DNA from 3 places in the Rhizobium sp. RAF36 genome. Region 2 is predicted to be linked to each of the others. Evidence: predicted binding sites of a transcription regulator. Region 2 holds the regulator's gene; each other region holds the start of a gene.
The links. Region 2 encodes LexA, which represses DNA repair genes until DNA is damaged. Its sites were predicted from a motif close to TGTTCNNNNTGTGTTCNG; they were not measured.
Positions count from the first base shown of each region.

Region 1: a site for LexA is predicted at 2,620-2,637, ahead of AB4Z25_RS09595 (PA0069 family radical SAM protein). Genes of this name have one in related genera too.
Region 3: a site for LexA is predicted at 1,707-1,724, ahead of AB4Z25_RS14165 (ImuA family protein). Genes of this name have one in related genera too.

Region 1 is NZ_JBFREC010000002.1:740,809-744,933, forward strand. Features, by position in the region: gene AB4Z25_RS09585 (F0F1 ATP synthase subunit B) at 1-152, shown strand, start outside; gene AB4Z25_RS09590 (ribonuclease HII) at 483-1,175, opposite strand; gene AB4Z25_RS09595 (PA0069 family radical SAM protein) at 1,395-2,552, opposite strand; gene AB4Z25_RS09600 (glycosyl transferase) at 2,691-3,209, shown strand; gene moaB (molybdenum cofactor biosynthesis protein B) at 3,212-3,757, opposite strand; gene AB4Z25_RS09610 (4-(cytidine 5'-diphospho)-2-C-methyl-D-erythritol kinase) at 3,759-4,125, opposite strand, start outside.
Region 2 is NZ_JBFREC010000001.1:957,072-961,196, reverse strand. Features, by position in the region: gene AB4Z25_RS04795 (ComEC/Rec2 family competence protein) at 1-1,460, shown strand, start outside; gene lexA (transcriptional repressor LexA) at 1,441-2,154, opposite strand; gene AB4Z25_RS04785 (VOC family protein) at 2,359-3,237, shown strand; gene kdsA (3-deoxy-8-phosphooctulonate synthase) at 3,234-4,079, shown strand.
Region 3 is NZ_JBFREC010000003.1:538,766-542,890, forward strand. Features, by position in the region: gene AB4Z25_RS14150 (SOS response-associated peptidase) at 1-15, opposite strand, end outside; gene dinB (DNA polymerase IV) at 173-1,273, opposite strand; gene AB4Z25_RS14160 (hypothetical protein) at 1,443-1,628, shown strand; gene AB4Z25_RS14165 (ImuA family protein) at 1,773-2,528, shown strand; gene AB4Z25_RS14170 (Y-family DNA polymerase) at 2,449-3,960, shown strand; gene AB4Z25_RS14175 (error-prone DNA polymerase) at 3,957-4,125, shown strand, end outside.

The DNA of each region.
Region 1 (4,125 bases), on a different contig from region 2:
CAGAAGTCGAAGCGATGAAGGCTGTCCGTTCAGCCGCCGTCGATCTCGCCATCTCCGCTGCCGAGACCGTGCTGGCCCAGAAGGCCGAAGGCAAGGTCCAGGCCGATCTCTTCAAGACCGCCGTCGGCGAAGTGAAGACTCGCCTGAACTAAGGTTTGGTGTGTTTACGGATTGAAAAGCCCCGCCTCGTGCGGGGCTTTTTGTTTTTTGGGCGTTGGTGGGGCGGTGATTGCCGCGAAATGGTGGACAACTGTGCCCGTAGCCCCCTCATCCGGCCCTTCGGGCCACCTTCTCCCCGAGGGGCGAAGGGACGGGAGCCGAAGCGTCAACTTCCCCTCTCCCCTCGGGGAGAGGGTAGGGTGAGGGGGCGGGCCAGTTCGCTGATGGAATCGAACCTTGGTAGCTACGCCGAGCGTTGAACTTGGGTTGATCTGCGGAAGCGAAGTTCAACGGGTGACATAAAGTCAGCCCGCACCGCACCCTCAATCCCCAAGCATCTCCTGCGTCACCGCAAGCTCCGCCCCATCCTTCCTGAGCGGCCTAAACGTCATCCGGTGCAGCGAACACGGGCCGTGCTGCTCTATCCCCGCCCGGTGCTGGGCCGTGCCGTAGCCGGCATGGGCGGCAAAGCCGTAGTCGGGGAAGACGAGGTGGGCGCGGGTCATCATCCGGTCGCGGGTGACCTTGGCGACGATCGAGGCTGCAGCGATCGAGACGGAGCGCGCGTCACCCTTGACCACCGCCTGTCCGGGACAGTCGAGCCCCTGGGGCACGTCGAGGCCATCGGTCAGCACATAGGCGGCCGGAAGGGAAAGGCCGCAGATTGCCCGGCGCATCGCGTCGAGACTCGCCTTGCGGATATCGGTACCGTCGATGCGGGTGGCGCTGGATGAGGCGATCGAGACCGTTGCCGTCGCCAGGATTTGCACGAACAGCTCTTCGCGCTTGGCCGCCGAGAGCTGCTTGGAATCGTTCAGCCCCTCGGGAATGCGTTTGGGATCGAGAATGACGGCGGCAGCCACCACCGGACCAGCCAGCGGCCCGCGCCCGGCTTCGTCGGCACCGGCAACCGGCCAGTGACCGGCCTTGCGGGCCTTCAGTTCCAGCTTGAAATCCGGAGTGAGCGGCGCGTCTTCAAAAAGCAGAGGAGAATCGGGTGGCGTGCGACGTTTCATGCGGCTGAACCTCGCACGCCAACCCGATTTCCTGCAAGCCCCCGGAACAGGGCGGCGGGCCGGGGGCTAGGACCGCGAAGGGGCAGGGGACCCATTCGCGGCGTGCAACAGACCAGGGCGGCGGTCTCCTGCGGGTAATTCCTCAGCAGGCATCGTCTGCCTGCCGTTCGAAACGGACGCGCCGTTTCTCCTCGCGCCCGTGCCAGCGGGCGGGAAGTCTCAGAGCAGCGACAGCTGCACGCCGCTGCCATCGGGCGGCACGAAGAGATCGTCGCGCAGCGGCATGCTGCGCCTGACCATGCCGAGCCGCTTGGTGGCCATCTCGAAGCGCCGGGCGATCTGCCAGGCATAGGGGCCGGCACCCTTCATCCGCTTGCCGAAATCGGCGTCGTAATCCTTGCCGCCGCGCATTGAGCGCACCAGCGACATGACGTGCCGGTAGCGATCCGGATAATGCTGCAGCAGCCAGTCGCGAAACAGCGGCGAGACCTCCAGCGGCAGCCGCAGGATGACATAGCCCGCCTCGCGCGCACCGGCAGCATGCGCTGCATCGAGAATGCGTTCGATCTCGTGGTCGTTCAGCGCCGGGATCACAGGCGCCGCCATGACAGACGTCGGGATACCGGCTTCGCTCAGAGCATGGATCGCTTCCAGCCGCCGCGGCGGTGTCGAGGCGCGGGGCTCCATGGTCCGCGCCAGCTTGCGGTCGAGCGTCGTCACCGACAGCGAGGCGCGCACCAGACCGCGTTCCGCCATGCTCTTCAAGATATCGATATCGCGCATGATCATCGCCGACTTGGTGACGATCGAGACGGGATGATTAGCCTTGTCGAGCACTTCGAGGATCTGCCGCATGATGCGCCATTCCTTTTCGATCGGCTGATAGGGATCGGTATTGGTGCCGATCGCGATCACCCGCGGCTTGTAACCGGGCTTTGCAAGTTCGCGCTCCAGAAGCTTGGCGGCATCCGGCTTGGCAAAGAGCTTGGCTTCGAAGTCAAGCCCCGCCGAAAGCCCCATATAGGCGTGGCTCGGCCGGGCGAAGCAATAGATGCAGCCATGCTCGCAGCCGCGATAGGGGTTGATCGACCGGTCGAAGGGAATGTCGGGCGACTCGTTGCGGGTGATCGCCGTGCGTGGCTTTTCGATCTGCACTTCGGTTTTGAAGGGCGGCAGTTCTTCCAGCGTCTGCCAGCCGTCGTCGAAGGCCTCGCGGCTCTGCGGCTCGAACCGTCCGCCGGGATTGAGCCCGGCGCCGCGTCCGCGGCGGCGTTCGGCATCCACGCGCAGGCCAGACTGGGCGATCAGCGCTTCGGCAATATCTGCCGTGTTGGCAGGCGCGAATGCGGCCTGCCCTGCAAGGGACTGTTCGTTCATCGGATTCTCCCGCAGCGGAGGCGTTGCCTTCGCCCGTTCTTGATGATTAAATTCCTAATCAGAAAATGAGAACAATGCAAGAACAAAATGAGGAAAGTCGCGCTGGCAAAGTTTTGTGCGGCGCATTATAAATGGGCAATGTTGACAGTTGTTCTCGAGTGCCAGGATCAGGAACCGGAGCTGGCGCAGACGTTATCGGTCCTGGTCGCAGGCGCGGTCGAAGGCCTCGTTAGCGATGTCGTGGTGCTCGACCATGGCTCGCGCGACGGTACCTCGCGGGTGGCGGACGCGGCCGGTTGCCGCTTTCATTCTGAGTGGGATATCAATGACATATTGCGCTCGGCGCGTGGCGAATGGCTGCTCTTCGTCGAGCCCGGCGCACGCCCGCAGGTGGGCTGGATCGACGAGATCGCCGAATATGTGGCGCTGAACAGATTGCCCGCCCGCTTCACCGCCTCGCGTGCCTATCGCCGTCCGCTGCTGCAGCGTCTCGGCCGCTCGGTGCCGCCGCTGGAGCTTGCCTATCTTGTCCCCAAGAACCAGGCGATCGCCTCGGCAAAGAGCGGCATGCGGCTGTCGGAATTCCCCAAGGGCCAGAAGCTCAGGCAGCTTTCCAGTGAATTGATTCCTTCCTGGGTGGCGCGCGCCGCTCGCTAGAATCAGCCGCGGCGCTTCAGATGCTCGTCAAGCCGCGGCATGATCTCCACGAAATTGCAGGGCATGTGCCGGTAGTCGAGCTGCGCCTTCAATATCCCGTCCCAGGCATCCTTGCAGGCGCCGGGAGAGCCCGGCAGCACGAAGATGAAGGTGGCATTGGCAACGCCCGCGGTCGCCCTCGACTGGATCGTCGAGGTGCCGATCTTGTCGTAGGAGATGCGGTGGAAGACTTCCGAGAAACCGTCCATGCGCTTCTCGAACAGCGGCTCCAGCGCCTCGGGCGTCACGTCGCGGCCGGTAAAGCCGGTACCGCCGGTGGTGATGACCACGTCGATCCCATCCGTCTTCGTCCACGCCTTCACGCGCGCGGCGATCGCCTGTTTGTCATCCTGCACGATGGCGCGGTCGATGAGCTTGTGGCCAGCCTCGGCGATGCGGGCGGCGAGCGTATCGCCCGACTTGTCGTTCTCTAGGCTGCGGGTATCCGAGACGGTCAGCACGGCGATGCCGACGGGGATGAACGGGCGGTTTTCGTCTATGCCAGGCATGTCACTCTCCCGCGGCTGTTTCCGTTGCCTGGAAATACCAGTCCGGCCGCAGCCTGTTAAGCTGCTGGGCCGCCGTCTCTGCCGCCTGAAAGGACGGGAAGATGCCAAAGCAGGTGGCACCCGACCCCGACATCCGCACGAGCCCTGCGCCGCTCTCCGCAAGCAGCGCGGAGATCTCGGCGATTTCAGGCGTCAGGCTGCGTGCCGGCGGCTCCAGATCGTTGCGGTTGGCGGCAATCGCCGCCATCCAGTCTCCGGCCGCAAGATCGAGCGGCCGATTGTTCTTCTCGGTCAGCAGCCGGAAGATCTGAGGCGTCGAGACGGCCTTCAGCGGATTGGCCAATACCAGGAACAGCCTGGGGAGGGCG
Region 2 (4,125 bases):
TTGCCATTTCCGGTCTCAACATGGCGCTGTCGGCAGGCATCTTCTTCGTCGGCTTCCGCACCGTGCTCAGCCTGCTTCCGGCTGTCGTCCAGGCCTATCCCGTCAAGAAGATCGCCGCAGCCGGTGCGCTTGCCGCCGTCACCGCCTATTTCCTGATCTCGGGCTTCGCAGTCTCCGCCGAGCGCGCCTTCATCATGATGGCGATCATGCTGGCGGCGGTCTTCTTCGACCGGCCGTCGATCAGTCTGCGCAACGTAACCCTATCGGCGCTGGTGATCATTGTCCTCTCACCCTCGGAGATCATGGGGCCAAGCTTCCAGATGTCCTTCGCCGCGACACTGGCCCTCGTCGCGGGCTATGCGCTCTGGAAGGAGAGGCCGGTGCGCGACCGGCCCTTCGCAAAGTTTCGCGCCGTCAGGATGCTGTCTTCCGCCGCCGCGTTCTTCGGCGGCATCCTGCTGACCTCCGTCATCGGCGGCTTCTCGACTGCATTGTTCTCGGTCGAGCACTTCCACCGGCTGACGGCCTATGGCCTGCCAGCCAATCTCGCCGCAATGCCGATTATCTCCTTCATCATCATGCCGTTCGGCCTCATTGCCATGCTGTTGATGCCCTTCGGCCTCGATGTATGGGCGTGGCAAGTGACGGGTTTCGGGCTCGATCTGGTGATCGCCATTGCCAGGACGGTTGCCTCATGGGGCGGCGATATCGGCGTCGGGCGCCTGGCGTTTTGGTACTTTCCCGCGGCGGTGACAGGTTTCCTGCTGCTGACTTTGCTGCGCAGCCGCATGCGCCATCTCGGCACCGCGATCTTGGTGGCATCGACGACAGCAGCCGCGATGTTAGGAGGCCCTCCGCCGCCGAAAATCGTGATTGCCGAGGACGGGAGCATGGCGGGCATCGTCAGTGACAACGGCCTCGCCACCAATCGCGAGCGGCCACCGGGCTTCATCTTTGATCAATGGAGGCGCGCTCTGGTGATCGATAAGCATTTGTCACCGGCGTTCCCGGCGCTCCCGGATATTCCCACCGCACCGCGCGGTGAAAGGCTGAAACTGACGGAGGCACAGCAGAACGACACCATGAACGCGATCAAGGCCAGTGCGACGGGCGAGCGCTTCTCATGCGTGAAAAAGTCCTGGTGTACGGCGAAGCTCGACAACGGTTCGATCCTGACCGTGATCGAGAATGCGGCGTTCCTTGGCCCAGCCTGCGACATATCCGATATCGTCGTCACACCAGTTCGCCTGCGCCTCGATACCTGCCGCTCAGGCGCCCTGCTTTTCACCGGGGAGACACTGCGAAAGACAGGCGCTGTCGAGCTTCGTTTCCCCAATGGGATCGCCGAAATCACCACATCATTCGAGGGTCTCGACCGGCCCTGGATCCGCCACCGCGCCTACGATTGGCGCAGCGGCACTTTTGGTGAAAGCGAGACGCTCAGTGATAGCGGCGGATAAGGCCAACGAGCTTGCCCTGAACCTTGACGCGGTCCGGTCCGAAAATACGGGTTTCGTAAGCCGGGTTGGCAGCTTCGAGCGCAACGGATGCACCCTTGCGGCGAAAGCGCTTCAGCGTTGCCTCTTCGTCATCGACGAGAGCAACGACGATATCACCGGCATTGGCGGTATTGGTGTTGCGGATGATGACCGTATCGCCGTCGAAGATGCCGGCCTCGATCATCGAGTCGCCCTTGACCTCAAGAGCATAATGTTCACCGTTTCCGAGCATGTCGGCGGGAACAGTGATGTCGTGTGTGTTCTGCTGGATCGCCGAAATCGGCACACCGGCTGCGATCCGGCCCATGACCGGCACCGAGATCGACGTGTGATTGTCCTCGTTCGCAGGCTTCGGCGGCGCGACCGGCTGCGGCTTGCCGAGGCTGCCTTCGATGACGCTCGGCGAGAAGCCGCGGCGCGGCTGGATGCTCGGGCTGTAGGCTTCCGGAAGCTTGATGACCTCGAGTGCGCGCGCCCTGTTCGGTAGGCGGCGAATGAAGCCACGTTCTTCCAAAGCCGTGATCAGGCGATGGATGCCCGACTTGGAAGCCAGGTCGAGCGCGTCCTTCATTTCGTCGAAGGACGGCGGTACGCCGGACTCCTTCATCCGCTCGTGAATGAAGAGGAGAAGCTCCTGTTGTTTGCGCGTCAGCATCGAAGTCTTTCCCCAGATTCGTGAAACAAAGCCAGAACGGACACTATATGTTCCATATGTGTTCCGCAAGTGCCTAAATATTGGTAAAACTTCCGATGATTTTTCGTCGTTTTTGAAAGTTTATTTGCCGGATTGGTGATCCACGCTTGCGCTTTACCAGGCAGGGCGTGCAAATCTCTGCCGGCTTCACCGGAGGGAACCGCCATGACGCATCCGCTCGATCATCTGGTACTGCCCGTCACCCATATAGATGTTGCCCGCGAGCGACTCGGCCGTCTCGGTTTCACCGTCGCGGCCGATGGCCGTCATCCGTTCGGAACGGAGAATGCCTGCATCTTCCTTGCCGACAGGACCTACCTCGAACCGCTCGGTGTCGCCAACCAGGCGGAGTGCGACGCGGCCGTCGCGAAGGGCAACAGCTTCGTCGCCCGCGATCAGGCCTTCCGCTTCCGCTGCGGCGATGACGGCTTTTCGGCCATCGTCTTCGGCACCGATGATGCCGATGCGGACAAGGCTGCCTATGATGGCGCGCAGCTGAGCGGCGGTGATATGGTCGAATTCTCGCGGCCGATCGTCATGCCCGACGAAACACAGGCAACGGGCGCCTTCAAGCTCGCCTTTGCCGCCGATCTCCGGGCGCCCGATGTCTTCTTCTTCGCCTGCCAGCGGGTCAACGCCTTTCCGGCCGATCGCAAGGCACTGGAAACCCATGCAAACGGCGTCATCGGCATCAGCGAGATTGCCCTGAGCGCTGAGGATCCGCAGGCCTTCGCCGAATTTCTTGAGACAGCCAGCGGTGGAGCTGAGCCTAGGGAGGCGGCACTCGGCCTATCCTTCGAATTACCGAACGGGAAACTTTCCATCTTCTCGAACGAGGGCATGGAGGCCTATTTCGATGCGGAGCCACTTGGGACCGATAACGGCCTCAGGGCGCGCGCAATCGTGTTTTCGGTCGGTGATCTGGCCGTGACAGCGGCGCATTTGGCTGCTAACGGGATCACCCATGTCAGTATGAGCAATCGTCTATTGGTGAAGCCGGCGCCGGGACAAGGCGCGATCTTTGCCTTCGAGGAGATCCAATGAGCAACACCAATGCAGAAGTCGTCGCCGGCGAGGGTGCTGGCCGCGTCACATTTTCGAATACGGGCAAGCTGTCGCTGATTGCCGGTCCCTGCCAGATGGAAAGCCGCGACCACGCTTTCATGGTCGCCGGTGTTCTGAGCGAACTCTGCAAGTCGCTCGGTATCGGCCTCGTCTATAAGTCGTCTTTCGACAAGGCGAACCGCACATCGCTTTCCGCCGAGCGCGGCATCGGTCTTGAAAAGGCGCTCGAAGTCTTCTCCGATCTGAAGAAGGAATTCGGCTTCCCTGTTTTGACCGACATTCACACGGAAGAGCAGTGCGAGCAGGTGGCTTCCGTCGCCGACATCCTGCAGATACCGGCCTTCCTCAGCCGCCAGACCGATCTTCTCGTTGCCGCAGCCAAGACCGGCCGGATCGTCAACGTCAAGAAGGGCCAGTTCCTGGCGCCTTGGGACATGAAGAATGTTCTCGCCAAGCTGAATGCCAGCGGCAATCCGAACATCCTGCTCTGCGAACGCGGCGCCTCCTTCGGTTACAACACGCTGGTCTCCGACATGCGCTCGCTGCCGATCATGGCCGCACTCGGCGCTCCCGTTATCTTCGACGCCACGCATTCCGTGCAGCAGCCGGGCGGGCAGGGCGGCTCGAGCGGTGGTCAGCGCGAATTCGTCGAGACCCTGGCGCGTGCCGCCGTTGCCGTCGGTGTCGCAGGTGTGTTCGTCGAAACCCACGAAGACCCGGACAACGCCCCGTCCGACGGCCCGAATATGGTCTATCTGAAGGACATGCCGCGGCTTCTCGAAAAGCTTCTCGCCTTCGACGCGATCGCGAAAGCGGCCTGACGTTCAAAAGGCTGACATGATCCTGTAATAGGCCTCGAATGAGGCC
Region 3 (4,125 bases), on a different contig from region 2:
ATAGAGCGTACACATCGATCCCCGCCTCCGATTTCCTCGACGGTAGCCGATGCGGCTGCACCTGCCAATAAAATCGTTACCTCAGTCAAGCACGGAACTCCTTCGAAGCAGCAAGTCCGCAAGGCCGCGCCATCTGTCGCCGAATGAGACTTGTGGCTTACTATGCAAGGATCTACCAGGTCAGCGAGAGTTGTTCGGTGCACGGCTGCGTCCTAGGCTCCAGGGACGAGAGCGTCACGCCGAGAAGCCGGATGCCTTTTGACACCGGAAAGACTCCTTCGAGCAGAAGGCGGATGCCGTCTTCGATCGCGCCTTCCGAACTTAATCCTTTTTCCAGCGTTCGGGAGCGCGTGATCTGCGTGAAGTCGGAATATTTGACCTTGAGCGTTACGGTCTTTGCGGCAATGCTGTTTGCTTCGCAATAGCGCCAGACTTTGGCAATGAGCGGCATCATGCCATCCATCGCCGGGCCATAGGCATGAATATCGGACGCGAACGTGTCCTCGGCGCCCACAGATTTGCGAACCCGATCAGGCTTGACCTGGCGGTCGTCGATGCCGCGGGCAATCCCGTAGTAGTAGGGTCCTGATTTTCCGAAATGACTGACGAGAAACGCAAGATCCTTGCCTCTAAGATCTGCACCGGTCTCAATGCCGAGGCGCAGCATTTTCTCGGCTGTCGCCGGTCCGACGCCGTGGAACTTCTTCACTGGCAGCGCTGCCACAAATCCCGGACCATTCTTCGGCGTGATAACTGCCTGTCCGTTTGGCTTGTTGAGGTCGCTCGCCATCTTAGCCAGGAATTTGTTGTAGGAAATGCCGGCTGACGCATTGAGCCCTGTCACCGCCTTGATCTTTTCACGGATTTCGAGCGCGATCTCGGTTGCGATCTCTATTCCCTTGAGATTTTCGGTGACGTCGAGATAAGCCTCATCCAGTGACAGTGGCTCGACCAGCGGCGTGTACTCGGAAAAGATCGCCCTGATATCGAGGGAGACCGACTTGTAGACGTCAAATCGCGGCTTGACGAAAATCAGATCCGGGCATTTTCGCTTGGCCGTCACGGATGGCATTGCCGAACGCACGCCGAACGCGCGTGCCTCATAGCTTGCGGCTGCGACGACGCCGCGGGCCTCAGCGCCACCAACGGCGATCGGCTTTCCGCGAAGTTCGGGATTGTCGCGCTGTTCTACAGATGCATAGAAGGCATCCATGTCAACGTGAATGATCTTGCGCACTCGCTCTGGTGCGGGGCTGTCCGGTTCGGCACTCATCTCTCATTCCACATCATGCGCCATCCACCACCGGGTCGCATCAGGCCTCCCTGGTTTCCGGCTTCGCCGCCACATCGAGCTGGCACCTGTCTATCCCGTCGGCGGCATTCATTCTCTCGCATCCCAATGCCAGCCGGCGACGCAAGTTACGTATCGGGATTGCCGCGCCATGCCGCTGCACAACTGCCTTGCGATTCATCTCGTCGCTGCGACCACATGCCCGGCATGCGACAATGAGAACCTTGCATCGAACCTGCCGGAGAATAATCCCATCTTTAAAGGAATTTTTTCTTATCTTTGTCATTTTGCCTATCTGTGGACGAGCTCTTTCTACCGCATTGATTTTGCTTCCTGATCGCGCGTCGAGCCGCTGTGGACGAATGTTGGACCACGAGTATCTGCCCAAACATGACGATTGACTCAAATGCCAATCAGGAACAAACAAGGAACATACTTGCTTTTGTGCAGAATGGAAACCCGCTTTTGACAGAGGTCAATTTTGGCGCACGGTGCCGCAAATCTCGTGATCTCCGAGCTTCGGGAACGCATTCAGCATCTCGAAGGTCCATCTTCGCGTCCGAAGCGGGTCCTACCCTTCGACATACCCGACATCGATGATCGCCTGCCAGGCGGAGGCTTGGCCTATGGCGCTCTGCATGAATTTGCCGGCGGCGGCGCGGGAACTGTCGACGGCGCGGCGGCGGCACTTTTCGTAGCTGGCATTGCTGCCCGCACCACGGGCCAGATTGTCTGGTGCCTTGCAAGACCGGACCTGTTTTTCCCTGCGCTGGCGCAGGCGGGCCTCCATCCGAAGCGGGTCGTTTTTGTCGAGTCCGCCAGCGAGGACGACGTCATCGCCAACATGGAGGAGGCCCTGGGCTATGGCGGTCTGGGTGCCGTGGTCGGCGAGCTGGTGCGGTTGCCGATGACCAAGTCGCGTCGCCTTCAGCTTGCCGCGGAGAAGTCTGGAACCATGGGGCTGATCGTCAGGCGCTGGCGGCGACAGACAGAAGCCAGGGACTTCGGCCAGCCGACGGCTTCGGCCACGCGGTGGCGGGTGAGTGTCACTCCGAGCGAGGAGCTTCCTGTGCAAGGCGTCGGTCGAGCACAGTGGCGGTTAGAGCTTATAAGAGTGAAAGCGGGCGAGTGCGCTGAGTATTTCGTAGGAGCGTGTGATGCCAAGGGTCGTATCAATCTATCTTCCGGAGCTGGCGACGGACAGGATCAGGCGATCCGATCCTTCTATTCCCGTTGAGCAGGCCATCGCCGTGATCGCCCGCAGTGGGTCGAAAAGGTGGGTATCGGGCGCCGATGCTGCAGCCAGGAAATCGGGCGTCCGTGTCGGTATGCCTGCTGCCAAGGCCCAGGCGATCTTTCATGGGTTGATGCTGGTCGACGCCGATCCGGTGGCCGATGCAGCGGCACTCGAACGGATCACCCTCTGGGCCTTGGGCCAGTATTCGCCGCTCGTCGCTGTCGATGCCCCTGACGGGATCATCATGGACACCGAGGGGGCCGATCATCTTCAGGGCGGGGAGCCGTTGATGGTCTCCGGGATCGCCAACCGTTTCCGCGCCAAAAAGCTGTCGGCCCGCGTTGCTATTGCCGACACGTGGGGGGCAGCACACGCCTGCGCCCGGGCAACTCGGCAGGAGAGCGTGATCGTACCAGTGGGCGAGACCGTACGTGCCGTCGAGAAGCTGCCGCTCTCAATGCTGCGGCTCTCGTCCAAGATCGTCGGCGACCTTCACACGCTTGGCTTCAAGACGATCGGAGAGCTGTCGGCAACACCTCGTGCGCCGCTCGCCCTTCGTTTCAGTCCTGAGATCGGCCGCCGGCTCGACCAGATGTTCGGACGCATCGCAGAGCCAATCGAGCCTATCCGAGCCGCTGAGCTGATCGAGGTCAGCCGTGTGTTTGCCGAGCCCATCGGGGCCGCCGAGACGATCGACAAATACGTCGGCTATTTGATCATCCGCCTGGTGGCTGAACTTCAGCGCCATGGCCTTGGTGTTCGCCGCGCCGACCTGATTATCGAAAAGATCGACGGCACTCGCCAAGCCGTTCGTTCCGGAACGGCAAAGCCGTCGCGTGATGTCGTTTGGCTGAAGAAGCTCTTTCGCGACCGCACTGAGACAATCGAGCCGGGTTTCGGAATTGAGAAGCTGACCCTGGTGGCCGTCAGGGCAGAACCTTTCGAAGAGTTTCAAAAGGTCTCCGCACTGGTCGAGGAGGAGACGCCCGATATCACGCCGCTGATTGACATCTTCGGCAATCGCGGCCAGCGGGTCTATCGCGTCGCTCCTGTTGCCTCCGACGTTCCCGAGCGAAGTGTCGCGCGGATCGCGGCGGCAGCCTCAATCTCGGACGAGACCTGGGTGCATCACTGGCCTCGGCCGGTCCGACTGCTGGCACAACCCGACCGGATCGAAGCGATTGCGCTCATGCCGGACTATCCGCCTGCGAGCATCACATGGCGCGGACGAAAGATGAAGGTCATCCGCGCTGACGGTCCTGAACGGGTATTTGGAGAGTGGTGGCGGCGCGACGGTGAATTCGACGCCGTTCGGGATTACTTCGTCATCGAAGGCGAGGGCGGCGAGCGCCTATGGATTTTCCGGCGCGGCGACGGCGTTGACCCTGCCACCGGCTCGCGCGAGTGGTTCGTGCACGGGATATTCGCATGAGCTACGCCGAGCTTCAGGTCACGACCCACTTCAGTTTCTTACGGGGGGCATCCTCGGCAGACGAGCTGTTTGCCACCGCCAAGCAATTGGGCATCGAAGCCTTGGGCGTCGTGGACCGGAACTCACTTGCTGGCATCGTCCGCGCGCTTGAAGCGTCCCGTGCCA